One region of the Blautia sp. NSJ-140 genome, then DNA from elsewhere that is predicted to be linked to it. Evidence: predicted binding sites of a transcription regulator. Region 1 holds the regulator's gene; each other region holds the start of a gene.
What was found. Region 1 encodes NrdR, which represses ribonucleotide reductase genes. Its sites were predicted from a motif close to CACAANATNTTGTG; they were not measured.
Positions count from the first base shown of each region.

Region 2: the regulator NrdR is predicted to act here: its motif matches at 8,459-8,472, upstream of nrdD (anaerobic ribonucleoside-triphosphate reductase).
Region 3: the regulator NrdR is predicted to act here: its motif matches at 5,954-5,967, upstream of MUB50_RS01195 (ribonucleoside triphosphate reductase).

Region 1 covers NZ_JALIFS010000002.1:209,269-220,217, forward strand. Annotated here, with positions in the region: gene pap (polyphosphate:AMP phosphotransferase) at 1-157, shown strand, start outside; gene sigG (RNA polymerase sporulation sigma factor SigG) at 222-1,001, opposite strand; gene MUB50_RS03400 (YlmC/YmxH family sporulation protein) at 1,268-1,522, opposite strand; gene nrdR (transcriptional regulator NrdR) at 1,661-2,110, shown strand; gene gdhA (NADP-specific glutamate dehydrogenase) at 2,302-3,636, opposite strand; gene MUB50_RS03415 (aminotransferase class I/II-fold pyridoxal phosphate-dependent enzyme) at 3,856-5,073, shown strand; gene MUB50_RS03420 (citrate/2-methylcitrate synthase) at 5,321-6,682, shown strand; gene MUB50_RS03425 (YqeG family HAD IIIA-type phosphatase) at 6,704-7,210, shown strand; gene MUB50_RS03430 (shikimate kinase) at 7,207-7,716, shown strand; gene efp (elongation factor P) at 7,803-8,360, shown strand; gene MUB50_RS03440 (response regulator) at 8,413-9,927, opposite strand; gene MUB50_RS03445 (sensor histidine kinase) at 10,002-10,949, opposite strand, start outside.
Region 2 covers NZ_JALIFS010000001.1:238,838-249,786, forward strand. Annotated here, with positions in the region: gene priA (replication restart helicase PriA) at 1-815, opposite strand, end outside; gene MUB50_RS01085 (UDP-N-acetylmuramoyl-L-alanyl-D-glutamate--2,6-diaminopimelate ligase) at 820-2,286, opposite strand; gene MUB50_RS01090 (DUF7507 domain-containing protein) at 2,474-4,492, opposite strand; gene arcC (carbamate kinase) at 5,188-6,120, shown strand; gene nrdD (anaerobic ribonucleoside-triphosphate reductase) at 6,280-8,415, opposite strand; gene MUB50_RS01105 (hypothetical protein) at 8,617-9,177, opposite strand; gene asnA (aspartate--ammonia ligase) at 9,394-10,404, shown strand; gene MUB50_RS01115 (CBS domain-containing protein) at 10,454-10,888, shown strand.
Region 3 covers NZ_JALIFS010000001.1:262,422-273,370, reverse strand. Annotated here, with positions in the region: gene prmC (peptide chain release factor N(5)-glutamine methyltransferase) at 1-196, shown strand, start outside; gene prfA (peptide chain release factor 1) at 189-1,265, shown strand; gene MUB50_RS01215 (nucleotidyltransferase family protein) at 1,322-2,239, shown strand; gene glmM (phosphoglucosamine mutase) at 2,254-3,600, shown strand; gene MUB50_RS01205 (tetratricopeptide repeat protein) at 3,609-4,667, shown strand; gene hflX (GTPase HflX) at 4,669-5,904, shown strand; gene MUB50_RS01195 (ribonucleoside triphosphate reductase) at 6,119-8,491, shown strand; gene MUB50_RS01190 (amino acid-binding protein) at 9,514-9,948, shown strand; gene MUB50_RS01185 (AzlC family ABC transporter permease) at 10,181-10,900, shown strand; gene MUB50_RS01180 (AzlD domain-containing protein) at 10,890-10,949, shown strand, end outside.

The DNA of each region.
Region 1 (10,949 bases):
AAAATGGGATGAGTATGAAACAGCAGTAGATGAGATGCTTCAGAAAACCAGTACTGCTTATGCACCATGGCACATTCTGGAATCCGTAGATAAGAAATATGCAAGGCTGAAGGCGCTTCGGATCGTGATCGAAGAAATTGAGAAAGCGCTGAAATAAGAGATAAAAGCTGCAGCAGGATAATAGACATTCTGCTGCAGCTTTTTGTCTGAAAAGAGGTGGATCAATTTCTGAGATAATTTCGCATACTGCGAAGAGCATGTTTTTCAAGTCGGCTGACCTGAGCCTGGGAGATACCGATTTCATCAGCTACCTCCATTTGGGTTTTTCCCTCGTAGAAGCGGAGATCGATAATGTGCCGTTCCCGCTCTCCAAGCCGGTTCATGGCATCTCGGAGAGAAATATCCTCCACCCAGTTTTCTTCCAGATTCTTTTTATCACTGATCTGATCCATAACATATAGGGTATCTCCGCCTTCGGAATACACGGGCTCAAAAAGGCTTACCGGGCTCTGGATCGCATCCATGGCATAGACGATCATTTCCTTGTCGATACCGATCTCATCAGCGATTTCTGCAATGGTAGGTTCTTTGAGATGTTGTCGCATATAGTTTTCCCGGGTATAGATGGTTTTGTAAGCGATATCACGCAGAGAACGGCTGACCCGTATGCTGTTGTTGTCACGGAGATATCTTCGGATCTCTCCGATGATCATGGGAACTGCATAGGTGGAAAATTTTACCTGAAGAGAGGTGTCGAAATTATCGATTGCTTTGATCAGGCCGATGCAGCCGATCTGAAAAAGGTCATCCGAATTTTCACTGCTGTTCTGAAAGCGCCGGATCACGCTTAAAACAAGCCGCAGATTGCCTTTGATGTACAATTCCCTGGCTTCCTCATCGCCAGCTTTGATCCTTTTAAAGAGCTCCACCTTTTCTTCCTGATCGAGAACGGGAAGGGTTGAGGTATTTACTCCACAGATTTCAACTTTATTCAGTGCCATCTTAGAATCCTCCTTGTCTTGTCGGTACATTAAGATGATTCTCAGAGGGCAATGGAAATATACTTTTTCAGAGAAAATATAAAAAATAAAGGGCCTTGACAACAAGGAGGTATTTATTCGTTACTGTTCATTGGCGATATCCCGCGAGGTGTTTTTTGTGAGCAAAGGTCACGGAAAACCCGAGACATACCGCGCGAATTTATGCGATCAGCATAAATTCTGTGCATCGCGAAGCGTGTTACTGAGAACGGAGTGAACAGTAACATTTATTCTCCGGACAGCAGTTTTTCATTACGGAAATCGACAAGGATGATATCTTCGCCGATCTGGCGGATGCAGTCCCATGGAATGGAATATTCATTTTCTTTGGAAAAACACCAGCAAAACTTCCCCGGTTCTGGCATGATCAGGGCTTTCAGGCGTGCGGTTTCACAGCAGAATTCCACATCAAGAGGACAGCCAAGACTACGGCAGGTATGGATATTGATCACTTCTTTTTGTTTCAGCTCACAGATGCGCATAAATTCATCACCTGGTATGATTTTATGGAAAATCTGTAAAATTTATGCAAGTCCGATTATTGACACATTATATGCATTTATTTTATAATAAAAATGAATTTATTAATGATTTACTGATCCGGAAAGGGGGAGAGTTCCGTGAGATGTCCGTTCTGTAACCAGGATAATACAAGGGTTGTAGATTCCAGACCTGTAGAGGATACCAATTCCATTCGCCGCCGCCGTCTCTGTGATGCCTGCGGGAAGCGTTTTACAACTTATGAGAAGGTGGAAACGATTCCGCTGACTGTGATCAAGAAGGACCAGAACCGGGAAAGCTATAAACGTTCCAAAATCCAGGATGGTGTTCTTCGTGCCTGTTATAAGCGCCCTATTCCCATTGAGAGAGTGGAAGAGATGATCGATTCCATAGAAGGAGATATTTTCCGGTCAGAAGACCGTGAGATCAGCAGTACCAAGATCGGAGAGATCGTTATGGAACATCTGAAGGATCTGGATGCGGTAGCGTATGTACGCTTTGCGTCTGTATACAGAGAGTTTAAAGATGTCAGTACCTTTATGGATGAGCTGAAGAAACTGATCAATTAAGAGATTAAATGAACAGACCGCAAGTACAGGAAATTCCAGGCCGATTGTCAAAAGACAGTCGGCCTTTTTTGAAACATGAATGTTCGATTTTTTAAAGATCGTAAAAGTGGATACAAAAAAACAGGAACCGCCTGAGAAAAATCCTCTGCGGTCCCTGCTATAAATATACGTTAATGATTCAGAAAACTTAATTAAACAATACCCTGAGCTTTCATAGCATCAACAACTTTTTCGAAGCCGGCGATGTTTGCACCTACAACATAGTTGTCTTCCATACCGTAACGCTTAGCAGCGTCATCAGCTTTGTGGAAAATATCGATCATGATGTTGTGGAGCTTCTCATCAACCTCTTCTCTTGTCCAGGAAAGTCTCATGGAGTTCTGGCTCATCTCCAGCGCGGATGTGGCAACACCGCCAGCGTTTGCGGCTTTACCAGGCATGAAGAGAACACCGTTCTCCTGAAGGTATGTTGTTGCATCAAGAGTAGTAGGCATGTTTGCACCTTCAACGACGTATTTGCAGCCATTTGCAACCAGTGTTTTAGCTCCGTCAAGGCCAAGTTCGTTCTGAGTAGCACATGGAAGGTAAATATCACATTTGATGTTCCAGATGCCAAGTCCCTCTGTGTAGGTAGCACCCTCAACACGGTCTGCATATTCTTTGATACGTCCACGTTTTACTTCTTTGATATCCTTTACGACGTCAAGGTTGATTCCGTTCGGATCGTAGATGTATCCGTTGGAGTCGTTCATTGCAACAACCTTGGCACCAAGCTGAGTAGCCTTTTCAACAGCATAGATAGCTACATTACCGGAACCTGTTACAACGATTGTTTTTCCTTCTACGGAATCATTGTGAGCTTTGGCGATCTCGTTGAGCATGTATACAACACCGTAACCGGTAGCCTCTGTACGGATCAGGGAACCTCCGAAGGAAAGACCCTTTCCTGTAAGGACACCCTCATAAAGGCCACGGATTCTCTTGTACTGTCCAAAGAGATAACCGATCTCACGTCCGCCGACACCGATATCACCGGCCGGAACATCCGTATCTGCGCCGATATATTTGCAAAGCTCGGTCATAAAGCTTTGGCAGAATGCCATAACCTCTCTGTCAGATTTACCCTTAGGATCGAAGTTGGAGCCACCTTTTCCACCGCCGATCGGAAGGCCTGTAAGAGAGTTTTTGAAAATCTGCTCAAAACCAAGGAATTTCAGGATACCCTGATTTACAGAAGGATGGAATCTTAAACCACCTTTGTATGGTCCGATGGCGCTGTTGAACTGAACGCGATATCCTTTGTTAACCTGTACAGTTCCGTTGTCATCGATCCACGGTACTTTGAAGGAGATGATTCTCTCTGGCTCTACAAGACGCTCAAGGATGGAAAGTTTACGATATTCTTCCTCATTTTTGTCAATTACAACTTTAAGGGAATCGAGAACTTCCTTAACTGCCTGATGGAATTCTGGCTCGCCAGGATTCTGTGCTACAACTCTTTCATAAACTTCTTCTGTGTAAGACATTGTTGTTTCCTCCTCATCACATATTAAATTGCGTTGAAAACTAAATTCGAGTGCTATTATACATTAACATGCTAAAAAAGGGAAGTGCTAAGTTTATTTTTTTTAAATTTTTATTTCTTGCGTTGAAAGCCTAAATGTGAGATGATATAGAATAAATATTTTTGACTATGAAATTAAAATGGTTAAATAATAGTGAAAATTAGAAGAGGAGTGGTTTTTATGAGAACATTCGGGAAATCATCAAAGCTTGACAACGTGCTGTACGATGTGCGCGGACCGGTTGTGGATGAAGCTGCCAGAATGGAAGAAGATGGAATGGAGATTCTGAAGCTGAATATTGGTAATCCGTATCCGTTTGGGTTTTCAGCACCTCAGGAAGTGATCCTGGATATGCTGAGTAATGTCCGTACTTCCCAGGGATATTCTGACTCCAAGGGCATTTTTTCTGCAAGAAAAGCGATCATGCAGTATGCACAGCTTCGCGGGATCCCGGGAGTTACCATTAATGATATTTATACGGGAAATGGTGTCAGTGAACTGATCAACCTTTGTATGCAGGCGTTGCTTGATAACGGGGATGAGATCCTGATCCCGGCTCCGGATTATCCGCTGTGGACAGCTACTGCAACACTGGCAGGCGGAAATGTAGTTCATTATATCTGTGACGAACAGTCTGACTGGTATCCGGATATTGAGGATATCAAGAGCAAGATCACACCAAGGACCAAGGCGATCGTTATCATCAATCCCAATAACCCTACAGGTGCAGTATATCCGAAGGAGATCCTGGAACAGATTGCAGACATTGCAAGAGAAAATGAGCTGATCATCTTTTCTGATGAGATATATGACCGTCTTGTTATGGATGGATATAAACATACTTCTATTGCATCCCTTGCACCTGATGTGTTCTGTGTAACGTTTTCAGGATTGTCCAAGTCTCATATGATCGCAGGTTTCCGCATCGGATGGATGATCTTAAGTGGTGCAAAAAGTAAGGCAAAGGGTTATATAGAGGGAATCAATATGCTCTCGTCCATGCGTCTCTGTTCAAATGTTCCGGCACAGTCCATTGTACAGACCGCACTTGGCGGATATCAGAGTGTCAATGAATATATTCAGCCGGGCGGACGTGTTTATGAGCAGAGAGACTTTATTTACAAGGCACTGAATGATATTCCGGGAATTTCCGTTGTAAAACCACATGCGGCATTTTATATATTCCCGAAGATCGATACTGAGAAATTTAATATTTTCAATGATGAACAGTTTGCTTTGGATTTTCTTCATGAGAAACAGGTGCTTGTTGTTCCGGGCAAGGGCTTCAACTGGAATCAGCCGGATCACTTCCGCATTGTTTATCTGCCGGATATACGCCAGCTTGACAAGGCAATGAAGAAGATGAAAGAGTTTTTTGCTACATATAAGCAGGTCTGATCGCAGATAGATAAGAGGAGATTTGCGATCCACATTCGCTGCCGGTTCATAACCAATAAACTGTAAAGCAGGTATTCGGTTATATTTTCGGCATAGACCGGAACAGAAAAAAATGTTATAATATATCTGAAATATCCCGGCCAGCTATGCCGGGATATACAAATAAGACCAGAATTGCTTGAGAGGGGAATGAGGAGGGACCGTTATCGAACAGCAATAAAACAGAAATCGAAAGGGGAAATAACTGATGAGCAAATTCAACATGAAAGTGACACCTGAGATTAAGAAACTTACCCAGATCTGTCGTGAGAATGACAAACTGGATCTGTCTTTATATGGCAAATACGATGTCAAGCGAGGCTTGCGTGACCTGAATGGAAAGGGTGTCCTTGCAGGACTGACCCAGGTTTCCAATGTTCAGGCAACAAAGATCGTGGATGGAAAAGAGGTTCCCTGTGCAGGTAAGCTTTCTTATCGTGGGTATGATATTAAGGATCTGACAAATGGATTTATCAATGACCGGCGCTTCGGCTTTGAGGAAGTAACCTATCTGCTTCTTTTCGGAAAGCTTCCGAATCAGGAAGAGCTGAATGAGTTCTCCGGGATTCTTGCGAATCAGCGTATGCTGCCGCGGAATTTTGTAAGGGATGTCATTATGAAGGCACCGTCCAGAGATATTATGAACGCTCTGTCAAGAAGCGTGCTGACGCTTTATTCCTATGACAAAGACCCGGATAATATTGAACTGGAGAATGTGCTCCGTCAGTGTATCAACCTGATCAGCGTTTTCCCATTGTTATCTGTTTATGCGTATCAGGCCTATAACCACTATGAGAAAGGCAAGAGTCTTTATATCCATCAGCCTAAAAAGGAGCTTTCCACAGCTGAAAATATCCTGCGTCTGTTAAGACCAGATAAGAAGTATACGGCATTGGAGGCAGAGATCCTTGATATAGCTCTGATCCTTCATATGGAGCATGGCGGTGGTAATAACTCTACCTTTACTACACATGTGGTTTCCTCTTCCGGGACAGATACGTATTCTGCGATCGCGGCAGCACTGGGCTCTTTGAAAGGCCCGAAACACGGCGGTGCCAACATCAAAGTCGTAAAAATGTTTAACGATATGCGTAAACATGTACATGACTACAGTGATGAAGAGGAAATCAGTGCATATCTTAAGAAGCTTCTTCATAAAGAGGCTTTTGATAAGCGTGGACTGATTTATGGTATGGGACATGCGATCTATTCTGTTTCCGATCCACGTGCAGAAGTCTTTAAAGGCTATGTAGAGCAGCTTGCAAGAGAAAAGGGCAGAATGAAGGATTATCAGCTGTATGCTACAGTAGAGCGTCTTGCACCAAAGGTTATTGCAGAGGAACGTAAGATCTATAAGGGCGTCAGTGCCAATGTGGATTTTTACAGCGGATTTGTTTACAGCATGCTGGATCTGCCTCTGGAGCTTTATACACCGATGTTTGCCATTGCACGTATTGTAGGCTGGAGCGCACATCGTATGGAAGAGCTTATCAATGTGGATAAGATCATCCGTCCTGCATATAAGAATGTCCTTCCGGAAGCAGAGTATGTTCCTCTTTGCGAGCGATAGGAAAGGACTGAGGTGGAATAGATGTTCAGATGCTTTTTTCCGGATGAATATTTGGATTCTGCGTATGGTATCGATTATGAGAAGCTTTACAGAGAAGGATACAGAGGGCTGCTCTTTGATATCGATAATACTATTGTTCCCCACGGGGCACCGGCGGATGCCCGGGCAAAGAAACTGTTTGAAAAGCTAAGGGCTATCGGGTTTCGATACTGTTTTGTATCCAATAACCAGAAACCTCGTGTAGAACCCTTTGCCAAAGCAGTAGAGGGGGATTTTATAGAAAATGCCCATAAACCGGCTGGAAAAAATTATAAGAAAGCCTGCCAGGTGATTGGAATTGATCTTGACAGGACGATCTTTATAGGAGATCAGCTGTTTACGGATATTTATGGAGCAAAGAGGGCGGGGATCCGGACGATCCTTGTGAAACCGATTCATCCAAAAGAGGAGATCCAGATCGTGCTGAAGCGATATCTGGAAAAAATAGTATTACATTTTTACCAAAAAGAGGAGGGAAAGAATTCATGAACCATATTGTAATCATCGGCTTTATGGGTTCAGGAAAGACACGAGTTGGAAAGAGACTGGCGAAGGACCTGGGGCTTCCGTTTATTGACGTGGACAGACTGATCGTGAAAAAAATGAACATGTCAGTAAAGGAGGTATTTGAACGCTTTGGAGAAGCATTTTATCGTGCGTTGGAGACTATGGCAGTCAAGGAACTGTCCACAGACAGTGAACGCAAGGTGATCTCTGTAAGTGCGGGATTGCCTCTTCAGGAGCAGAACCAGAAATATCTCCAGAGTATGGGAACGATCATCTATCTGAAAGGTTCTGCTGCAACGTTGATCAAACGTCTGGAAGGAAGCAACAATCCTACACTGGAAGGAACTGAGAATAAAGAAGAGAAGATCAAGAAACTTCTGAAACAGAGAGATCCGGTTTATGAGAAGTTTGCGGACATTAAAGTTGTCACAGGAGTGAAGCCTTTTGATGAGCTGATCGCAGAAATTGAAGAAAAATTGAAGGCTTAAACAAAAAAACAGTTGAAAAATGGCAAAAGGTATTATAGAATAATCCATAGCGAAAAAGAACCGCATATATTAAGGAGGAAATATTTATGATTTCAGCAGGTGATTTCAAAAATGGTATCACACTTGAAATTGATGGAAACGTATGTCAGATCGTTGAATTCCAGCATGTAAAACCAGGAAAAGGCGCAGCCTTTGTAAGAACAAAATACAAGAACGTTATCACAGGCTCTGTATTAGAGAAATCCTTCCGTCCTACAGAGAAATTCCCGGCAGCACGTATTGAGCGTGTAGATATGCAGTATCTGTATCAGGATGGTGGTTTATATTACTTCATGAATACAGAGACATATGATCAGGTTGGTCTTACAGAGGATCAGGTTGGCGATTCTCTGAAATTTGTTAAGGATAATGAGATGGTTAAGGTTTGCTCTCATAACGGCGAGGTATTCGCAATCGAGCCGCCTCTTTTTGTTGAGCTTGAGGTTATTGAGACAGAGCCAGGATTTGCAGGAAATACAGCACAGGGTGCTACCAAACCGGCAACTGTTGAGACAGGTGCACAGGTTCAGGTTCCTCTGTTCGTAAACCAGGGCGACAAACTGAAGATCGATACAAGAACAGGTGAGTATCTCTCACGTGTATAATGCAACAAAAAACCCGCGTAAGCGGGTTTTTTTGTGTCATAAAATAGAAAGCTCATTTTTTTAACTGCTTCAGATATTGGCTGGGAGACATCCCCTCATGAGCTTTAAACACCCGGCTGAAGTAAAAGGCATCAGAAAAGCCTACCATTTCTGCGACATCCTTGGTAAGAATATCAGGGTTGTTTTGTAATAATGTCTTAGCCATTTTCAGGCGAAGTTCACTGATATATTTACTGGGAGAGATACCGAATTCTGATTTGAAAAGTGTGGAAATATATTTCTCATTATAGCCAAAAATATCCTGAAAAGATTTCGTGGTGATCTGTTGGGTAAAATTTCTGTCCAGATAATTGCGCACCTGACGGGCCAGAGAAGGAAGTTCTTCTCCGAAAGCAGGATTTTGGAAACCGCAGATTTTGGAAGCTTCGTATTGAAGTTCCCGTTCCAGTTCATCATAGGAATGGCTGGTAGAAACAATCTCAGATACATCCGGATAAATGATATCTTTGTGACTGTTCTGGATCACGGCGGAGAAGAAATATCTCAGGTTGGCAGTTAGCTGGAACTGGGAAAGTTCTTTCTGATCCTGCATGATGATCAGAGAATGGATCATATGGTACAGGCTTTCCTGGTCAGAAAGAGCGGTGATCCCTGCACAAAGCTGCTGGACATCCGGAGAAACGATCATCTTTTGGTTAGATAAAATACTACATGTCTGTAAAGAACTGGATCCGAATCCGTTTTTGAACAATGCAAAAAGATAAGTGTCTTTAATAATGTCAGAAACAGATCCGGAATCTGGTGATCGCGGTGACAGTACCGTGTTGATCCATGATTCCGGATGCTGGGCTGACAGATCAAGGCTGCTATGGATCTTGCCAGCAAGTTCTTCTATATCCGGATGCCTGGAAGATGGGTAAGTGACGGCATATACCTGTTCGTTAAAATGTCTTCCATGAAGAAGAATGAGGGAAACCTGAAATTCATTTTCCAGCGTGGTCATATATTCAGGAGAAATCGGTGCAAAATCCGAATTAGAAATGGTCTCGCTGTATATACTGGGACGCAGTGGCCCCTGAAAAACAAAAATAAAAGAACAGGATGTACTGTCCATAAAATCAGGGGCAGGTTCCACAGGATTATTGCTGCGCAGGGCACATTGCAGATATTCTTTCTGAAGCAGATGTATCTTTGCATTTTGCTGTTCCAGGCAGGAATGCAGGATATCCTCCAATGTTTTAGGCACAATAGGCTTGAGAAGATAATCAGAAACACCGAGATGGATTGCTTTTCTGGCATATTCGAAATCAGCATATCCGGTAAGAATCACAAAACGGGTGTGAAAATGAGCTTTCTGTACTTCCTCGATCATATCAAGACCATTCATTACAGGCATGGTAATATCCGTAAATACCAGTTCAGGCTCCAGCTCCAGGATATTCTGAAGTCCATCTCTGCCATTTTTGCAGATGCCAAGAACCTCAAAGTCAGTATAATTTTTTGTGATGAGAAGAGAAAGTCCTCTGGCAAGTGCTGGTTCATCTTCAACAATAAGTACGCGTATCATAAATCCTCCTTTGCAGATCAGTAAAATTTTACATATGTTTTGACCGAAGCTGCGGAGCAGTTATTCGGTTTGTATCAGAGGGAATTCCGGCTGAAGGATTTTTCTGGTTTTAACGGGCCGCCAATAGTTACGGTGGTCTGTTCATTTTCATTTCCGGAAACATGGAAATATTCTTCACCGTGATAGTAGATATGAAGGCGGAGAATGGTATTTTCCAGACCATATCCTTGATGCCGGAAAATGGACTCGTGATCCATATCCTGATTTCCGGTAAAAGTAAAGCCGGCAATCTTGCGGCGTAAATTGGAAAGCTTTTCTTTCTGGAAAGGCGCCCCGTTATTGGCAATGGAAAGATACCATCTGTTTTTGTCGTGGTGAGAACGGATCTGTATTTTCCATGGGGGAAGGATTTCCGTGCCGGCCTGATGAAAACCATGCTGAAAGCAATTCTCAATCAGAGGCTGGAGAATCAGCTTCGGGACAGTGATATCGTTTAGGGAATCATCCAGCTGCCATTCATACTTCAGATCATCTTCGTAGCGGATCTTCATAATATAGAGATAATGTCTCGCGTTGTCGATCTCCTGGGACAGAAGAACAGACTGCCCTGTATAGGAAAGGGAGTAGCGGAGAAGCTGAGACAGTTCTGTGCACATATCGGAGACATCCGTATTTCCGGAGGCTAACCCGGTCATTCCTATAACAGAAAGGGTATTATAAAGAAAATGCGGGTTCAGCTGCGCTTCCATAGCATCATAATGGGCAATCAATGTTCGGTGCCGTTCTTCTGTAAGACGCTGGTTCTGGTCATAAATTTCAGAAAGATATCCCTGGATCGCATTGGTGAGAAAGATGATTTCATTGTCGACGCTTCCGGGGAGAGCAGGAATATTTTCACCTGGTTCGAGCCTGATCAGCTTATCCGTTAGCTGACGGAGCGGCTGTGTAAGATTTTGTGTCAGACCCATAAGGAAGGCGGACATAACTGCAAACATAATTACAAAAAGCAAGGTGCTGATCAT
Region 2 (10,949 bases), on a different contig from region 1:
ACTGTCTGATAAGTAAGCGCGATCTCAGGGATCAGCACGATTGCCTGTTTTCCCTCCTCCAGTACCTTCTGGATCAGGCGCATATAAACCTGGGTCTTTCCGCTTCCGGTCACTCCGAAAAGAAGTGCAGGCCTTGGGTCCGGCTCCTGCCATTCCCGAAAAATCTGCTCTGCCGCCAAGAGCTGTTCCTGGTTCAGACTCAGTTCCATGTTCTCCTTCACCAGGCCGAGCCCCTCGGGAATGCGATACATTTCCTGACTTTCAATAGTTATCAGACCTTTTTTTTCAAAAAAATCAAGAACGGAAATGCCTGCCCCAAGCTCTTTGGAGGCATAGGTATAATCCAGGCTCCCGGCCTCCAGGATTGCCCGAAGGAACCGCTCACGTGCTTTAAAGCGGCTGCCTTCCAGCTTGCCAAGAAGTGCCTGCCCCTCTTCCTTTTTCCCTGTAAAAAGGATCAGTCTTTTCTCTTTTGCACGGACCTTGTCTTTTACAGGCAGAACTGTTTTCAGTGCCTGGATCATGGTGGAGCCATAGGTCTCCTTCATCCAGGCCGCAAGTGCGATCAGCCGGGATTCTGTTGTCTCACTGTCTGTGGACACTCCCCGGATCTCCTTGAGCTTTGACGCATCATATTTTGCCGTTCCGGAGATCCCGGTCACATAGCCTTTCCGAAGGGTATTTCCCTTTCCGAAGGGCACTGTGACCACAACTCCGGGTTTTATTGCCTGCACCAGCTCCTCAGGTACACGATACTGAAAATCCCGGTCCAGCTTTTCATGAGAAATATCAATGATCACATCTGCATAGATCATCCATTTACGCTTTCTGATCTTCTTCCAGGATCTCCCGGATCAGCACGCGCTCATCCATGGGATATTTCTTTCCCTTGATCTCCTGGTAATCCTCATGGCCCTTTCCGGCAAGGACGATGATATCTCCCGGCTCACCATGATGGATCGCATAGGCGATCGCCTCTTTACGATCCGGGATCTCTACATATTTTCCGTCTGTTTTTGCCATTCCGATCTTGATATCATCGATGATGGCCTGTGGATCCTCATCTCGCGGATTATCCGAAGTGATGATTGTCAGATCTGCCATCTTTCCTGAAACCTCACCCATCTCATAACGACGCAGCTTGGAACGGTTTCCGCCACAGCCAAACAGGCATACCAGTCTGTGCGGATCATATTCCTTCAGTGTTCCGAGAAGGCTCTCCAGCGCCATGGCATTATGTGCGTAATCGATCATCAATGTGAATTCGTCAGATACCTTGATCATCTCAATACGGCCTTTGACCCTGGCCACCTTCAGAGCTTTGATGATATTCTCCTCGGATACCTTAAAATGACGGCAGATGGCAATGGCAGTCAGAGAATTGTAAATGCTGAACTTACCTGGAATATCGATCTCCACAGGAAAATCCATAAGTCCCTTAACATGATAGGAAATTCCCAAATAGCCCTTTCTTCCAACGAGTCTGGCGTCCTCTGCACGGAGATCTGCTTTTTCGGAAAATCCATAGGTTTCAAGTTTACAGGTGTGGCCTTCGATAATGCGGTCAAAGTGTTCATCGTCACGATTTACGATACCAACCTTACACTGTCTGAGAAGCATGGATTTGCAGTGCAGATAATCATCAAAGTCCTTGTGCTCATTCGGTCCGATATGATCTGGTTCAATATTTGTGAAAATTCCAAAATCAAACACAAATCCCTGGGTTCTGTGAAGCATCAGTCCCTGTGAGGAAACCTCCATAACGACCGCATCGCAGCCTGCTTCTACCATATCATGAAAATATTTCTGTACCATATAGGATTCCGGTGTCGTGTTGGCTGCCGGGATATGCTTCTCCCCGATAACAGCCTCGATGGTTCCGATCAGACCAACCTTATATCCGGCATTCTCAAGGATCGATTTCACCATATAGGTTGTAGTTGTTTTTCCTTTGGTTCCGGTGATACCGATGGTTTTGAGCTTTTCTGCCGGATGTCCGAACCATGCTGCTGAAATAAAGGCCATGGCGTAACGGGTATCCTCTACCTGGATCACTGTCACATCCTCCGGTGCCTCCACCGCTTCTTCCACGATTAGTGTCTTCGCACCCTTTGCCACAACATCAGGTATAAATTTATGTCCATCCACGACCGCACCTCTGATGCAGATAAAAAGGCTCCCTTCCTCTACTTTGCGGGAATCATATACAACAGAAGAAACCTCCTGCTCTGTATTTCCCTGAAGGCATTTGTATTCAAGATGTTCCAATAAGGATAAAAGATTCATTTTTCTCCTCCATTTTCCCTTTTTCCGTTCTGACGGGCAGCACACCGGAGGCGGGAAATATACTATTTTTGTTTTCTGTACATATCATATAGAATAGCACACCTCCCCCCTGTTTTCAACGTTTCTTTGAGGCACGGCCGCCTTGTAAAATGTCAGCTTGTTACCGTTCACTCCGTTCTCAGTAACATCAGCTTTTCTCATAAATATCCGCATATTTTTTCCGGAGCCAGATACCGCCCATCACAGTCACCAAAGCTGTCACTGCCAGAAGAGTCCACAGATCCGTCCTTGTATCATCTTCTGTCTTCGGATGTGTAGACGCTGCTCTTGCCATCTGTGTCTGACCGGAAGCCGGATCCTGATCATCACTTTGCAGAAAAAGCCTTTCTTCCGGCGTAACGGTTACCTTTCCTTTTACTATGACAGAAGCGGAGGCCTCCATCGATCGCTCTCCAGTTTCCTGGCTTGTGACCGTCACCTGGTTAAAAAGCTTCTGATCCGCTGTTCTTTCCGGGATCTTCACCACGGCCTGAAGAGAAACTGCCTCTCCCGGCGGGATCTGTTGGATCATTGCCTTTGTACGGCTGCTGTTGAGCGTTACACCTTCCTGCTCCAGAAACTGTGCATGGATCCCAGCCGCCTGAAAGCGCTCCGTTCCCACAACCGAATGAAGCGTTTTTTCACCAGTATTCACGATACAGATCTGATAGGTCACAGTCTCACCCGGTGCAGCGGTTTCTTTGTCTGCAGTTTTCTTTACAGAAAGATCCGCCTTCAGTGCCTCCAGACTATTTATAGTGGTGGCGTTCTTCCGGATCACCTCCGCTGCTCTGCCCTTTACCCTGGCCTCTGCTTCCACCTGGTGCTCCAGATCTTTTTCCTGTTCATCCAGAAGCGGCGCCTGTACATAAAAGCTCCTGCTCTCTCCGGCTTTTAATTCCGCAAATTCCGCCACTGCCCCTTCTGTCAGAAGTCCTTCTGCATCTTCCCACATCTGCCGGATCTTAGGACAGGAAAGGCTGCTGGTCAGACGGATATCTGCAAGATCCAGTTTTCCGGTATTAGCGATCTCCACCTGATAACGGATGGTCTGCCCTGCTTTCATTTTTTCATTCTGTGCAGTTACCGACAATTCCATATCAGCCTCTGCAGCCTCCACGTCCAGCATAGGCGAGATCCCCTCTGCGATCACCAGCTCTTCCCCGTTTTCTTCTGTCAGGAGAAAGGTTCCCGCACTGGTACAGTCCTTCTGAAGCGGTTCCTCCTGAGTCACAGGATAACTGCTTTTCTCTGCCGGAAAACGGTATTCCTGACGCAGGATCAGCGGGATCCGGAAAAAGATCTCATCCTGCCCGTCCTGTTCCACGTTCAGCATGATTTTCAGCTTTGTGATCTCTGTAGCTTCACCACTCTGGCTTCTTACAGAAATCTGCTGTGCAGCCATATTTTTCGGGACAGAATCCGTTTCCGGAACAAAATACTCCGAAATATACGTGACCAGCGTCAGTTTTTGAATCTCCTCAGACTCATATTCCTCTTCGTCACCTACATTTTCTTCTCCGGACGCCGTTCCTTTCGGTGTGAGCGGACCCGTTTTCTCCTGCTCTTCATCCTCCGGCTGTACTGTTTCCCCGGATGCCAGCTGCTCCACGTGCTCATATCCTTCCTCCATTTCTATTCCGATTCCTTCCACAACCTTATTCACCGGCAGCTCCTGTTCTGTCTCTTCTTTCTGCCAGCCATCCTCCGTCAGCTCCTGTTCTGTTTCTTCTTCCTTCTGCCAGTCATCCTCTGGCAGCTCCTGTTCTGTTTCTTCCTTCTGCCAGTCATCCTCCGGCAGCTCCTGTTCTGTTTCTTCTTTCTGCCAGTCATCCTCCGGCAGCTCCTGTTCTGTTTCTTCTTCCTGCTCCACCGATGGATCTTCAGTCTCCTGAAGTTCATCGTCCCACTTCTCATTTTTCTCCTTATCCTCCGAAAACCTTCTCCCGGACAGCCATTCATTCAAGCCGCGGATTCGGATTCCAAGCTCCGCCTGTCCGGATTCTCTATCTTTCCAGAACACACTCTGATCGATAAACGGTACCTGTCCCGACAAAAAATCTGCTCCCAGGATCAGCTTCGGTTCTATTGTTCCTCCCAACATGACTCCTGTCAGCACTGTCACAATTCCGACTTTCTTCATCTGTTTCCATATTCTGTTTTTCATGGCTCTTCCTCATTTCTGCCTGATCTGGCATTTCTTATACACATGTTTTTTTTACAGAAACTTACTTTTCCACAGACAAAGGCATCCCTCCCCGGCAAATGGTGCATGATCAGTGTTTTTTCGATAAAATAAAATGGATTTCTGCATCGAAACGATGCGTGAACAGATCCCGCAGAATGCAGGATCAAGACTTTTTCAATGTATCACATTCCCAGACCATGTGCAACCGGATATAAAAATTATAAAGTTTGTTTAAACTTTCTTTATAAATTTTCCATTTCTTTTAGATTAACGACATATTTTAAACATATTTTCTCTATATAATAGGTGTTGGATAGATGAAAAACCACTCTCTATCTCCCCCCTCAAAAAATAGTAAGAAGCAAACCGTCTGACCGAATCAGGCGGTTTGTTGCTGTTCACACTGTTCTCAGTAACACACTTCGAGATGCACAGAATTTATGCTGATCGCGTAAATTCGTGCGGTATGCCTCGGGTTTTCTGTGACCTTCGCTCACAAAAAACACCTCGCGGAATATTACCAGTGAACAACAATGACAGTTTTTCCGGTCTTGGAAAACACTCGATTTTCTATTGCATTTCCCACATAGGTCTTTTATAATAAAATATAATACTCGTTACTGGATACAGTAACTGATTTCATTCCAATTTTAAAGAGAAACGAGGTATTTCCTATGAGCGAAAAAACCGTAGTAGTTGCATTAGGCCACCGGGCACTTGGCACCACACTTCCAGAGCAAAAAACAGCTACAAAACTCGCAGCGAAGGTAATCGCAGATCTGGTAGAGGAGGGAACCCGCGTGGTGATCTCCCACAGCAACGGTCCGCAGGTAGGGATGATCCACACCGCAATGAATGAATTCGGTAAGGCACATCCTGATTATACATTTGCACCAATGTCCGTATGTTCCGCCATGAGTCAGGGTTATATCGGCTATGACCTTCAGAACGCCATTCGTGCCGAGCTTATCTCCAGAGGAATCTACAAACCGGTCAGCACAGTTCTGACACAGGTTGTCATCGATCCATACGATGAAGCATTCGCAGAGCCGGAGAAGATCATTGGACGTGTTCTCAACGCAGAAGAGGCCGAGGCTGAAGAAGAAAAAGGAAACTTTGTTACAAAGGTGGGCGAGGGCCAGTACCGACGTATCCTTGCAGCACCGAAGCCACAGAAGATTGTAGAGATCGAAACCGTGAAGGTCCTCTCTGCTGCAGAGCAGATCGTCATTGCTGCAGGCGGCGGCGGAATCCCGGTTCTTGAGCAGGGAACTCAGCTGAATGGTGCCAGTGCCATCATCGAGAAAGACCTGGCAGCAGGACTTCTTGCAGAAGAACTGAACGCTGACACTCTGATGATCCTTACAAGCGTCGAGAAAGTAAGCCTTGACCATAATACGGATCATGAATCTTATCTGGATACTATTTCCACAGAAGATGCCAAGAAATATATTGCCGGCAAACAGTTTGCGGCAGGCTCCATGCTTCCTAAAATCGAAGCAGGTGTTTCCTTTGTGGAGAAGGGAACCGGACGCCGTACCATCATCACAGACATGGCCCATGCAAAAGACGGCTACCGTGAGAAGACCGGAACTATCATTAAATAATCATTTTACGGACTCAGAATACAAAGTGAAATGTGAACCTTCACTTTACATGAAAATATCCCGCAGACGGCTGCTGGTCTTACCGGCAGCTCTGCGGGATATTTTTTATACCGTCTGGCTGTCCGATCACTGTTCCACAGTTGATCGGACAGTCAGCATTTACATAGATTTTCGCTCAGCGATCTCAGCCATCTTCGCCTCATTCAGGCGGGTATCTCCATGGACACGGCTGTAGGAAAGATATCCGTTCATACGGTCGATCTTGGTCAGGTTTCTGGAACCGCAGACAGGGCATATATCCATCTCCAGCTCCTCATGTCCACAATCGTCACAGTATGCAAGAGAAAGGTTCACTCCCTCATAATATCCCAAATCCATGGCTCTGCGGATCAGCGTACGGATAGCTTCTTTGTTGTATCCGATCGGATAACGTACATACTGTATCTTACCGCCATTGCAGAGCTCCCAGAAACGTCCCTCCAGATCCTGTTTCTCGATTGGAGTCACATCCTCTGTTACATGGCAATGAAAGCTGTTGCTCACATACGGTCTGTCAGAAACGCCCTCGATGATTCCATACATCTTACGGAACTGCTCTACCTGAAGGCCACAGAGACTCTCTGCCGGTGTTCCGTAGATCGCATAAAGATAACCGTCTTCCTTCTTGTACTGATTTACCTTGTCATTGATATATTTCAGGACTTCCAGAGCAAACGCCCCATCCTCGGCAATAGATTTGCCATTATAAAGCTCCTGAAGCTCATTTAATGCTGTGATACCGAAGGAAGCTGTCATAGGCTTCAGAATCTTACCGATCTTTTCATTCGGTTTCAGATGTCCGCCGTAGAAACCGCCTTCACAGTATGCAAGCGGGTTGGTGGATGCACGCATCTGTCCCAGATATTCGTAAGTGCGGATATGCAGGTTACGGATCATTTCCAGATAGAAATCCAGAACCTCATAGAAATCTCTGCTCTCTGCTCTGGCCTTGGCAAGGATCATCGGAAGATGAAGACTTACCGCACCAATGTTAAAACGTCCCACAAAAACAGGCGTATCATTCTCATCCGCCGGCTCCATACCGCCACGCTCATACCACGGACTTAAGAAAGCACGGCATCCCATCGGGCTGATGACCTTCTTGTATTTCCTGTACATACTGGAAATGTATCCCGCACCGGACATAGACAGCCAGTCCGGATACATAGTCTTGGAGGAACACTCCACACCAGCCTCAAAAATATCCTCACAACACTTTCCGGGACCATGGATCTCCTTGTCATAAAGGAATACGATTTTCGGGAAAAGTACCGGTTTCTTATGTCCGGCCTTCCCCTGTCCTCCCTGATGGACCTCAAGAAGGGAAATCGTGCACATCTTCTCAAACTGCTCGGTTCCGAGACCAAGTGTCACCGTAACAAACGGATAATCCCCTCTGGAAGAACCGACGGTATTCAGCTTGTACTCAATTCCCTGCCATCCCTGATCATAATCCCTGCGGACCTTATCAAGAGCATATTCAATAGCTCGCTCCTCGCGGCCACTCCAGCTCTCATCCGAGTATTTCATAAATTCGGAAATATATTTATCATAGCTTTTCTTTGCATACGGTGCCAGGATCTTATCAACCTCCGGCACTGTAAAGCCACCATACTGCTGTGCTGCTGTACTGAGAATGATATCCCCCATAACATCAAAGGCTGTATCCAGAGTCTTCGGCTCGTTATACCAGACATTGCCCATCTCAAAACCGCCACTTAAAACAGCTGCCACATCGAACAGACAGCAATTCATGGTATCCAGACGTGCAGACTGGTCATGAATATAAATGTAGCCGTCCTTACATGCCTGAAGCTCATTACGGTTCATAAAAAACTTCCGATAGAGTTCCTTGTTCAGCTCATTAAAGATCAGGCTTCGTTTCGTGGCAACAAGGGCACTGTCTGTATTGGCATTACTTTTATCACCTATATAACGGATTGCCTGACTCTTGGTATATACATCATCCATCATATGGATAAAATCCAGCTTGTAATTCCGATAATCACGGTAGCTCTTGGCAACTGCCGGATTCACACGCTCCAGAGCCCCCTCCACGATGTTGTGCATCTCCTGGATCTCGATCTCATTCTTTCCAAGGGAATCCGCATGCTCCTGGGCAAAACGGCAGATAAAATCCTTCTCCTCGTCTGAAAAAGTATAAAGAATACGCTCTGCGGATTTGTTCACGGCAGCCACGATCTTCTGCGGATTAAACTCCTCTCTTGTCCCATCTTTTTTGATCACATATAACATTGCTCATCCCTCCCTGTGCTATATATAAGCCGCTATGCTAAAATACTATATATAGTACCTATATTCTCTATATATTGTTTTTCATCTATATGTTGTGCTAGGCATGAGTATAACACAGCTGAGAAGAAAAGAAAAGGGATATTTCTGTATACACGAAAATACAGACACTTAGCACTGCATGATCTCACTGCTGAAATATTCTCACAAATTCGTTCCGATCCAGTCTGCAAGGAAATCCCATAATTTAGGAAACAGCATGGCCAGTGTCACTATGATCCATATGATCCAGCCTGCCCCGCTGTTTTTCTGATCTTTTTTCTGCTGTTTTTTCCCCTGATCTAAAACTCCCGTATGATTCCTGCCCACCATTGTTTTGTTCCTGGTATTATCTGCTGCAGCAGTCCTACGTCCGGCTGGCGCACCTGTATTCCGGCTTCCGGCTGGGTTCCGATTCAAATCTGTATTGCGGCTTGCATTCGTATTCCGGTTCACATTTGTATTCCGGTTCACGTTCGTATTCCGGTTCACGTTCGTATTCTTCGTATTCCGGTTTACGTTTCCGTTATGTTGTGTTGTTTGATCAGCATCCTGTCCATACCGCCGCATCATATCCCTCACTTTGGCGGAAGCATGTTTATAATGTACCTCCCGGGGCTCATTCAGATGATATAACGCCTCATCATTTCTGTAAGGCATCCCACATAATGAACACCTGCCATTTACAACCTTACCCCCACAAACCTGACACCTTTCACCTGCCATAAACTCCCTCCATTCTATCCGTTAAAACGGATATTTATATTTCCATCGTAAACATAAGCATTCTTTTTTCAGTATATCACACCAGGCATTTAATACCCAGTATTTTTCTACGATACCCCAAAAGACTTCCCCTCTCATTATATTGCCACTCCACCCATTTTCTGCTATAATACCCCACAGAGCAATAAGCCTAAAAATCATCAGGAGGAGCCGATAATGAATACAATCACGATTCCCGCAACCTATCATGCAGACCTGAACCTCCATGACACACAGATTGCGATCAAAACAGTAAAAGATTTCTTCCAGCAGACACTCTCACAGAAGCTGAACCTTCTCCGAGTATCCGCCCCGACATTTGTAGCCCCGGAATCCGGCCTTAATGACAACCTTAATGGTGTAGAACGCCCGGTAAGTTTTGATATCAAATCTATCGAAGGAAGCAACGCCGAGATCGTACACTCCCTTGCCAAATGGAAACGCTACGCACTGAAAAAATACGGATTTTCTCACGGAGAAGGTCTTTACACAGATATGATAGCAATCCGCCGGGATGAAGATCTGGACAATATCCACTCCGTTTACGTAGACCAGTGGGACTGGGAAAAGATCATCTCCAAAGAAGAGCGTTCCATTGAAACTCTCAAGGAAACCGTACGCACCATTTACAGTGTCCTTCGTAAAACCGAGAAATACATGGCTGTACAATATGACTACATCGAGGAGATCCTTCCAAAGGATATCTTCTTTATCACAACTCAGGAGCTTCTTGACATGTATCCGGACTGCACACCGAAGGAACGTGAATATCGGATCACCCGTGAAAAAGGCGCTGTCTTCCTTATGAAAGTCGGCAAAACCCTCACCAACGGCGAACGCCACGACGGACGTGCCCCGGACTATGATGACTGGGAACTGAACGGTGATATCCTCGTGTACTATCCGGTACTTGACATTGCCCTTGAGCTTTCATCAATGGGAATCCGTGTTGACGAGGACGCACTTGACCGCCAGCTCACCGAAGCAGGCTGTGATGACCGAAGAGAACTTCCATTCCAGAAAGCTATCCTGAACAAAGAGCTTCCGTACACCATCGGCGGTGGTATCGGACAGTCCAGGATCTGTATGTTCTTCCTTCGTAAAGCACACATCGGAGAAGTACATGTCTCTCTCTGGCCGAAGGAGATCACAGATGTTGCAGAGACACACGGACTTCAGCTTCTCTAAAAACAGCTTACAGATTTATTTATAATTTTTGCGGAAATGAGGTAATAACGTGAACATTCTGTTTTTTCTGATTCCCAAAAGCGAAGTAGCCTACATCTTTGAGGATGAAACTCTTCGCCAGACCCTCGAAAAAATGGAGCACCGCAAGTACTCCTGCATTCCTATCCTCACCATGGACGGTAAATATCTCGGCACTATCTCAGAGGGAGATCTCCTCTGGGGCATGCGCCGCGCAGATATTCACGACATCAAGGAAACAGAGGGAATCCCGATCATGGCGATCCCACGCCGTGCCACCTACAAACCAGTCCATGCAGATTCTAATATGGAAGACCTCCTGGATCGCGCCATTAATCAGAACTTCGTGCCGGTGGTAGATGACCAGGGCTCCTTCATCGGGATCATAACCAGAAAATCTATCATCAAATACTGTTACAATGAAATAAAAACCGCACAGAAAACTGCCGGTGAAGAAATCCACTGAGCAGCAAAAAGAAAAAGGATGGCCCTCCGTTCCTGCACAGGCAGGAATCGGAAGCCATCCT
Region 3 (10,949 bases), on a different contig from region 1:
CAGAAAGATTACCGCAGAAGCCGGAAGGTACCTGAAACCGGGCGGATGGCTTCTATATGAGATCGGCTGCACCCAGGGGGAGGCGGTCAGTACAATGATGAAAGCAGCCGGTTTTACCGGGGTTCAGATCGTAAAGGATCTGCCGGGCCTTGACCGTGTGGTGCTTGGACAGAAACAGGAGGAAATACATGTTTGATAAACTGGATGATCTGCTGGTACGTTTTGAAGAGCTTCTCAATGAGCTGGGAGAACCGGGAGTAACCGACGATCCGGCACATTTTCAGAAGTTGATGAAGGAACAGAGCGACCTGCAGCCAATCGTTGAAGCATATAAAGAATATAAGAAAAACAAAGAAACCATCGAGGACAGTCTTTCCATGCTGGAGAGCGAGAAGGACGAAGAGATGCGTGAGATGTTGAAGGAAGAGCTTTCCGATGCAAAAAAGAGAGTGGAGGAGCTGGAGCATGAGCTGAAGATCCTTCTTCTTCCGAAGGACCCTAACGACAGCAAGAACGTTATCGTTGAGATCCGTGGAGGTGCAGGCGGTGATGAGGCAGCACTTTTTGCAGCAGAGATTTATCGTATGTATGTGAAATACGCGGAGTCCCGCCGCTGGAAAACCGAGATGCTCAGCCTCAATGAGAACGGCATCGGCGGCTTCAAGGAGGTTACCTTCATGATCAAAGGTGAGGGTGCATATTCCAGACTGAAATACGAAAGCGGTGTTCACCGTGTACAGCGAGTACCGGAGACAGAGTCCGGCGGAAGGATCCATACCTCTACCTGTACGGTAGCGATCATGCCGGAGGCGGAAGAAATTGATTTCCATCTGGATCTCAATGAGTGTAAATTCGATGTGTTCCGTGCATCCGGAAACGGTGGTCAGTGTGTCAACACCACAGACTCCGCAGTACGTCTTACTCATATCCCTACAGGAATCGTGATTTCCTGCCAGGATGAGAAGTCTCAGCTTAAGAACAAGGATAAAGCACTTCGTGTGCTCCGTTCCCGTCTGTATGAGATGGAGCTTGCAAAACAGCATGACGCTGAGGCAGAGGCAAGGAGAAGTCAGATCGGTACAGGCGACCGCTCCGAGAAGATCCGTACCTATAACTTCCCTCAGGGACGTGTAACAGACCACAGGATCAAGCTTACCCTTCATCGTCTTGAGAATATCCTTAACGGAGATCTGGATGAGATCATTGACAGTCTGATCGCAGCAGACCAGGCAGTGAAGCTGACAAAGCTGAATGAACAGGAGTAAGCGCTGATTACAGCTACAGAGTTCAAAAAATTATAATAAATCAGGAGGAAACGAAAATGAAAAAGACAGCATTGGTGATCATGGCAGCCGGTATCGGCAGTCGTTTTGGAAAAGGAATCAAGCAGCTTGCACCGGTAGGCCCGAAAGGCGAGATCATTATGGACTATTCCATCCATGATGCACTGGAGGCAGGATTCAACAAGGTCGTATTTATCATCCGCAAAGACCTTGAAGATGAATTCAAAAAGGTAATTGGAGATCGTATCTCCAAAATTACAGAAGTTGCTTATGCATTCCAGGAGATCGATGATCTTCCGGGCGATTTTACAAAACCGGCAGACCGTACCAAACCATGGGGAACCGGACACGCTGTGCTGGCAGCAAAGAAAGTCCTTTCCGAGCCATTCGCTGTTATCAATGCAGATGACTACTATGGAAAAGAAGCCTACGTAAAGGTGCATGACTACCTGGTACAGGATCATCCGCAGGATGGCCCGATGCACATCTGCATGGCAGGTTTCCGCCTTGGAAATACATTAAGTGATAACGGAAGCGTCACAAGAGGAGTGTGCCATATTGAGGGCGGCAAGCTTGTGGGCGTTACAGAGACACATAACATCTTCAAGACAGCAGACGGCGCAGAGACAAGAAATGACGATGGTACAGCAGAAACGCTGGATACAAAGAGCCTTGTTTCCATGAATATGTGGGGACTGACACCGGAATTTATGGAGATCCTTGAGAAAGGCTTCGTTGAGTTCCTTGGTGGGATCAAAGAGGGAGACATCAAAAAAGAGTATCTTCTTCCTGAGCTTATCGACCAGCTGATCCATTCCGGAAAAGCAGCGGTAGATGTTCTTGAGACAAAGGACGAGTGGTTCGGTGTTACTTATCAGGAGGATAAGGCATCTGTACAGGCTGCATTCAAAAAGCTTACAGATGACGGCGTTTATCCGGAAGGACTGTATCAGTAATAAAGGAGAACATTATGGGTAAATATTTCGGAACAGATGGTTTTCGTGGTGAAGCAAATGTAAAACTTACGGCAGATCATGCATTTCGCGTGGGACGTTATCTCGGCTGGTATTACGGCAGAGATCACAAGGCGAAGATCGTGATCGGCAAGGATACAAGAAGAAGCAGCTACATGTTTGAGTATGCCCTTGCGGCAGGACTTACCGCATCCGGCGCAGATGCATATCTGCTTCATGTAACCACAACTCCAAGTGTATCCTATGTGGTACGTACAGAAGATTTTGACTGCGGTATCATGATTTCCGCAAGCCATAATCCGTTTAATGATAATGGGATCAAGGTCCTTAATGAGAACGGACAGAAGATTTCCGCAGATATTGAAGCACGTATTGAGGCATATCTGGACGGCGAGATCGAGGAACTTCCGCTGGCAACCGGAGAAGATATCGGCTGTACTGTGGATTTTGCATCCGGAAGAAATCGTTATATCGGACATCTGATCTCTATCCCATGCCATGATTTCAAAAATATCAAGGTTGGACTGGATTGCTCCAACGGAAGCTCATCCGCCATTGCCAAGAGTGTTTTTGACGCACTTCGTGCAAAAACCTATGTGATCAACAATGAGCCAAACGGAACCAACATCAACCGTGGCTGCGGTTCCACACACATTGAAGTTCTGAGACAGTTCGTGGTAGATAAAGGTCTGGATATCGGTTTTGCATATGATGGTGACGCAGACCGCTGTATCGCCGTAGACCATCGCGGAAACATCATTGACGGTGACAAGATCATGTATGTGTGCGGCAAATATTTAAGAGAGAAAGGCCAGCTCAACGGAAATACAGTTGTAACAACCGTTATGTCCAATCTTGGTCTTTACAAGTCTCTGGAGCGTGAAGGCATCGACTATGAGCAGACAGCAGTTGGTGACAAATACGTTGCCGAGAACATGATGGAAAACAATTACAGTATCGGTGGTGAACAGTCCGGACATATCATCTTCAGCCGCTATTCCGCTACCGGTGACGGGATCCTGACTTCTCTTATGATCATGGAGGCATGTGTGGATCAGAAGGCCACACTCTGTGACCTTGCAAAGGAGATGAAGGTTTATCCGCAGCTTCTCAGGAATGTGCGTGTTTCCGACAAGAAAACAGCACTGGAGAACGAAAAGGTAAAAGCAGCCATTGAGGCAGCTGCGGAGGCACTTGGCGATGACGGACGTATCCTGGTACGTGAGAGCGGTACAGAGCCGCTGATCCGTGTTATGGTAGAAGCGGGAACGGATGATCTTTGCCATAAATATGTGGACAGCGTTGTTGATGTGATGGAAGCCGAAGGGCTTGTTGTAGAATAAGGAATTCCATGAAAAAAACAAAGACCGTATTGATTCTTGCAGCCGTTACAGGAGTTTTGCTTCTGGGCGGCTGCGGCAGTGAAAAAACAAAAATATATGAACAGGCCGGAAAGGATCTTTCCCAGGGAAGCTACAAGTATGCCCTGGAGGAGTACCAGAGCTCTATCCAGAACGGAGTGAAGCTGGCACAGTCCTATCGTGGGGCAGGTATCGCAAGCCTGCGTCTTGGCAAATATGAGGATGCGGTGAATAGCTTCACGGAAGCTCTGAACTGCGATAAAGTAAGCAAAAGCCTTCGTAAGGATATCCTGTCCTATCGGGCTACTGCAGAGCTGAAGTCTGGAAAATACGAGGATGCCATGGCAGACTGTCAGACACTTGGAGAAGATTTTTCCATGGATGCAGGTAGTTATTTCCTCACCGGAAAGGTTGCCCTTGCCATGGATTCCTACGAAGAAGCTGCATCTAACTTCAAGCAGGCTTATGGAGAAGATTCCACCTATGATATGGCGATCGAGATCTATGAGGCATATCTGGACAAGGATATGGAAGCGGACGGGACCAGATATCTGGAAGCTGCTCTTTCTTCTGAGGCCAAGGATGCCCAGGACCACTGTGACAGAGGCCGTGTCTACTATTATATGGAAGACTACAGCAACGCAAAAAAAGAGCTTCTGGAAGCAACCAAGAAGGATAATACGGAAGCATTGCTTCTTCTGGGAATGGTATATCTTGCCCAGGATGATGTGGAAAATGCCAAGGCAATGTACAAGCAGTATATTTCCGCAGTGGGTGATTCCGCCAAGGGCTATAATGGCCTGGCACTGTGCGATATCCGAAGCGGAGATTATGATTCCGCTCTTGATAACATCACAAAAGGCCTTCCGACAGCTGCCACAGACGAGATGCAGAGCCTCCTGTTCAATGAGATCGTAGCCTATGAGAAAAAGCTGGATTTTGCTACTGCACTGACCAAGGTCCAGGAATATATTGAGATGTTCCCTGAAGATTCCGCTGCAAAAAAAGAGCGGGCTTTCCTGAAAACCAGAACGTCTTCGGAGGGCTGATATGGAATATTTTGAGGAAATACAGGACAGGGTTATCCTGATCGGTGTTCAGGCAGATCGGGGGGATGACATGGAGGAATCCCTGGATGAGCTTGGAGAACTTGCGGCTACGGCAGGTGCGGCGGTTGCAGGCAGGATCATTCAGAATCGTGAGGCCGTACATCCGGGAACCTATATCGGAAAAGGCAAGATCGAAGAGGTAAAAGGTCTTCTCTATGCCCTGGATGCCAATGGTGTGATCTGTGACGATGAGCTTTCTCCTGCCCAGATGAATAATCTGGAACGGGAGCTGGAGTGCAAGGTTATGGATCGTACCCTGCTGATCCTTGACATTTTTGCGAAGCGTGCTGTCACAAGTGAAGGCAAGATCCAGGTAGAGCTTGCACAGCTTCGTTATCGGTCTGCACGTCTTGTGGGACTTCGTTCTTCTCTTTCGCGACTTGGAGGAGGAATCGGAACCAGAGGCCCCGGTGAGAAAAAGCTGGAGACAGACCGTCGTCTGATCCGGAACAGGATTTCCGCACTGAAGCAGGAGCTTTCCCAGGTGGAAAAGCACAGAGAGCTGATCCGTTCCAGAAGAGCTGTGGGAAATCTGAAGACAGCAGCCATTGTCGGTTATACCAATGCAGGAAAGTCAACGCTTCTGAATACACTGACAGGCGCCTCGGTGCTTTCGGAGGATAAGCTGTTTGCCACACTGGATCCGACTACCCGTATTCTGACGCTGGATGACGGACAGCAGCTTCTTCTTACGGATACCGTAGGCTTTATTCGCAAGCTTCCGCACAATCTGGTGGAAGCCTTCAAGAGTACTCTGGAGGAAGCCAAATATGCGGATTATATCATTCATGTGGTAGATGCATCCAATCCTCAGGCGGAGATGCAGATGCATATCGTATATGAAACCCTGAAAGAGCTTGGTGCCCTGGGAAAAAAGACGATCACACTTTTTAACAAGCAGGACCGTGTTTCCGGGGAGAGCTTCCGGGATCTCCGGGCAGACCATACGCTGAAGATTTCCGCACAGACAGGAGAAGGGCTTGAGGAATTTAAGCAGCTTCTTTCAGAGATCCTAGCAGAAGGACAGATTTATATGGAACGGCTTTTTCCTTATTCGGAGGCCGGTCAGATACAGCTGATCCGTGAGTATGGACAGCTTCTTTCGGAAGAGTATACCGAAGGCGGGATTGCTGTAAAAGCAAGAGTTCCGCGGGAAATCTATCCGAAAGTCACATAATGTTAAAATATCTACTCAGTACCATATATAGTACCGTGAACAAAACGGGCACTATATATGGTGCTTTTTATGTTGACGCAAAGAGGCGTGTCTGATACAATAAGCCTACAGCGCTTTGAACACAGATCGTGAAACGGAGTGTGTTCGTAAGCAGGCAAGTGAGGCGGAATGGAATATCCGCTTATAAATAAATGCATGAGGGAGGCATTTTCTTATGTTTCAGGTAGTAAAAAGAGACGGTGAATTAGACGAATTCAAAATGGGGAAGATCACCGCGGCAATTGACAAGGCATTTGATGCCAAAGGCAAGAATTACAGTTCGGATATGATCGATCTTCTGGGACTTCGTGTTACAGCGGATTTTCAGAATAAGATCGAGAACAACCGGATTTCTGTTGAGGATATCCAGGACAGTGTGGAGAACGTACTGATCCAGGCCGGATATTCTGATGTTGCCAAGGCGTATATCCTTTATCGGAAGCAGCGTGAGAAGATCCGCAATATGAAATCTACCATCCTTGACTATAAAGAGATCGTAAACAGCTATGTAAAGGTTGAGGACTGGCGTGTAAAGGAGAACTCAACGGTTACTTATTCTGTAGGAGGTCTGATCTTAAGCAACTCCGGAGCAGTTACCGCAAACTACTGGCTGTCTGAGATCTATGACAACGAGATCGCAGATGCACACAGAAATGCAGATATCCATATCCATGATCTGTCCATGCTGACCGGTTACTGTGCAGGCTGGTCCCTGAAGCAGCTGATCCGAGAGGGACTTGGCGGTATTGAGGGTAAGATCACTTCTGCACCTGCAAAGCATTTAAGTGTACTCTGTAACCAGATGGTGAATTTCCTGGGTATCATGCAGAACGAGTGGGCAGGCGCACAGGCATTTTCATCCTTTGATACTTATCTGGCACCTTTTGTAAAGTCAGACAACCTTTCCTATCCGGAGGTTAAAAAATGTATTGAGTCCTTTGTATATGGCGTAAATACTCCAAGCCGCTGGGGTACTCAGGCACCGTTTTCCAACATTACACTGGACTGGACCGTTCCGGACGACCTTGCAGAGCTTCCGGCTATCGTAGGCGGCAAGGACATGGATTTCAAATATAAGGACTGTAAGAAAGAAATGGATATGGTCAACAAGGCATTTATCGAGACCATGATCGAGGGAGATGCCAACGGACGTGGATTCCAGTATCCGATCCCGACCTATTCCATCACAAAGGAATTTGACTGGTCTGATACCGAGAACAACCGTCTTCTTTTTGAGATGACTTCCAAGTACGGTACTCCGTATTTTTCCAATTATATCAACAGTGATATGAAGCCAAGCGACATCCGCAGCATGTGCTGCCGCCTCCGTCTGGATCTTCGTGAGCTCCGTAAAAAGAGCGGTGGATTCTTTGGCTCCGGTGAGAGCACAGGCTCTGTAGGCGTTGTTACCATCAATATGCCGCGTATCGCATATCTTTCCAGAACGCCGAAGGAATTTTATCAGCGCCTGGACCACATGATGGATATCTCCGCAAGATCTCTTCATATCAAGAGAGATGTGATCAGCAGGCTTCTGGATGAGGGACTGTATCCGTACACGAAGAGATATCTTGGAAGCTTTAACAACCATTTTTCCACCATCGGTCTTGTGGGAATGAACGAAGCGGGCTTAAATGCCTGCTGGCTGAAAAAAGACATGACAGATCCGGAAACCCAGAAGTTTACAAAAGAGGTTCTGGAGCATATGAGAAACCGTCTTTCAGACTATCAGGAGCAGTATCCGGGAGAGCTTTTCAACCTGGAGGCAACACCGGCAGAGTCCACTGCATACCGTCTTGCCAAACACGACAGAAGTCGTTATCCGGATATCAAAACAGCAGGAAAAGAGGGCGACACCCCGTATTACACAAATAGTTCTCATCTGCCGGTTGATTACACTGCGGATATTTTTGACGCACTGGATATTCAGGACGATCTGCAGACTCTGTATACTTCAGGAACCGTATTCCATGCATTCCTTGGGGAGAAGCTTCCAGACTGGAAGGCAGCGGCAGCTCTGGTACGTAAGATTGCAGAGAATTATCGCCTGCCCTATTACACTATCTCACCGACCTATTCCGTATGTCAGGAGCACGGCTACATCAGCGGCGAGCATTTCACCTGTCCGAAATGTGGAAAGAAGGCTGAGGTTTACAGCCGTATCACAGGATATTACCGTCCTGTACAGAACTGGAATGATGGTAAGACCCAGGAGTACAAGAATCGTACCCTCTATGATATTACCCATTCCCAGCTGAAAAAGGTCCACACCAGTGTGATGACCATGAAGGGTGACGAGGTGGAGATCCAGCCTGTGGAATCTCATAAATATCTTTTTACGACCAGCACCTGTCCGAACTGCCGTATGGCAAAGAAAATGCTTGAAGGAGAAGAACTGGAGATCATCGATGCTGAGCAGAATCCCGAGCTTGTCAAGCAGTATGGGATCCGTCAGGCGCCTACACTTGTGATCACTGACGGGGCACAGGTTAAGAAGTATGTGAATGCTTCTAACATTCAGAAGTATGTAGATGAAGAGCTGGATTGAGCTCTTCGGGGCAATTGTAAATTGTAATTAAAATGGCTGGACGTATGTCTGTTTGGATGTGCGTCTGGTCTTTTTTATATATTCTTTTTATTTTTGTCTTTTTGTTCTTAGGTTTTTTGGGGAGATTTTTGTTTTTGGGGAAAGGTGGTTGACATTTCATGGCGGGATGGTATACTTATACATGGGTTTAATGATTGAAAGTGTTACACTTTAATGTATGAATATATACCGCTGTGATACCGCGTGGGGAATCCGGGAATTGTTTCCCGGCGGAAATTTGCGAGGGGGAAAGCACTCAAAGTTGCGAAGCCCGTTTTTCCTCCTCGCGCTCCCCCTTTCCGGGCACGCTTTTTGGAGCGTACGTTGTGGTGTGTGATACGTTATTGATGGGGCGATGGATTCGACTGTATCGGGAATTCAAGGCTGAGCCGATGGATGAGGGCGGACGGGAAAGGCGGCCCGCATAGCGGGCCTGTTCCCTGATATGAGATTTATGTTCTGTGATATTTAACTGAATTAAGTAAGTTCCCTGCAGAGTTGCGAAAAGCAATAAGCAGTGGGTGAGGACTTGCTTGTATCAGGAGAAGTGCAGGCTCTTTCTGATAAACTCCGGAGCAGTTATTCAGTTATGAGCAAGTAGCGAAGCGGATTGCGAATATCCGCTTGAGCTGAAGCAAGAAAGCATATCAGTTACTTATATCGGCACAACCTGCAATATCCAACACCGTAGAATCCATCGCCCCATCAGAAAAGTAACACATTCCATAACGCAGAACAGCGGCGTGGCCGGGAGGGGAGGAGCGCGAGGAGGGGACTATGGCCTTCGCAACTATGAATGCCTCCCCTCCTCGCACCTGCCGCATGCGAAATGCTCCCCCAGGAAAGGGAATCCACAGCCGCATGCGAAATGCTCCCTCCCGGAAAGGGATTCACTTCCAAATAATTTCATGCTAGAATAAAAAAAGAATAATAAGAAAAAGAATAATAAGAAAAACAATAACAAGAAAAGAGGAAAACACATCATGGTAAAACAGAACATCGTCTTCGTAGAAAACACTCCGGGAAGTCTTCAGAAAGTCACAAAGATCCTTGCAGAGAATCAGATCGACATCTACGGGTTCGGCTGTTTCGATGCACCGGAGTTCGCAAACTTCCGTATGGTATGTGATGATCCGGAAAAAGCAGATCAGATCATGGCAGAAAACGGATATATGACCCGTATTACTCAGGCCATTCTGGTGGATCTTCAGGATGAGATCGGCGGCCTTGACAAGCTTCTCAGCGTCATGGGCGACAGCAACGTAAACCTTCATTACATCTATACCTTTTTCCACAGAGGTTTGAAAGTTCCGGTAGCGATCATGCACTGTGAGGATCTCCTTGTTGCAGAAAGCGTTCTTCGTAACAATGGCTTCAAGGTTCTGAATCGTCTGGTAAATCCGGATGGAGTTGAATAAGTGTAAGGATATATTCTGGAAAATGACAAACAGGAATGACGTATTCACGTATTGAAGTTTTGACAGGGTAATGCTACAATAAAAGGGCGTGTCAGGAAACAGGAAAAATGTTTCCGGGCACGCTCTTATTTACATGTACAACGAGCTGTGGCGAGATTCTGATGAGTGCTGTACAGATCGGAGAAGCAGGCCTGCGTTTTATAACATAATGTACATACAATGGAGGAAATCGATGAAAAGAGAAAATTTCAGAAAAGGTATGAAGGATGGAGTTCCCATCGCTCTTGGATATTTTGCGGTATCCTTTACCTTTGGCATGATGGCTGTTGCCGGCGGCTTGAGTATCTGGCAGGCAGTCCTGATCTCCCTGACCAACCTGACATCGGCCGGTCAGTTTGCGGGACTGGACATTATTTTTGCAGGAGGCTCCATGTGGGAGATGGCAATGACCCAGCTGATCATCAACCTGAGATATTGCCTGATGTCATTTTCCCTGTCCCAGAAATTCCGGCGTGAGGAGTCCGGAATCCTGAAATATATCGCTGCTTTTGGTGTCACCGATGAAATTTTCGGGATCAGTGCGGCCCAGGAGGGAAAGGTCAGCGTATTTTATAATTACGGAGCCATGTGCGTGGCAATCCCCGGATGGACTCTTGGAACTCTGGCAGGAGGAATCTCCGGAAGCCTTTTGCCAGATTTTATGCTCAGCGCGTTGAGCGTTGCCATTTACGGAATGTTCCTGGCCATCATCATCCCGCCGTCCAAAAAGAGCAGACCGGTTCTTGGGGTGGTTGCGGCATCCATGGCAGTCAGCACTGTTTTTGCGGTGACACCGGTGTTAAAACAGGTATCATCCGGATTTATGATCATTATCACAACACTTCTGGTAGCAGGCTTGGCAGCTTATTTCTGCCCGCTGGAAGAGAAAGGGGAAGCCGTTCATGAGTCATAATATATATATCTATATCCTGGTGATGGCAGCTGTCACCTATCTCATCCGT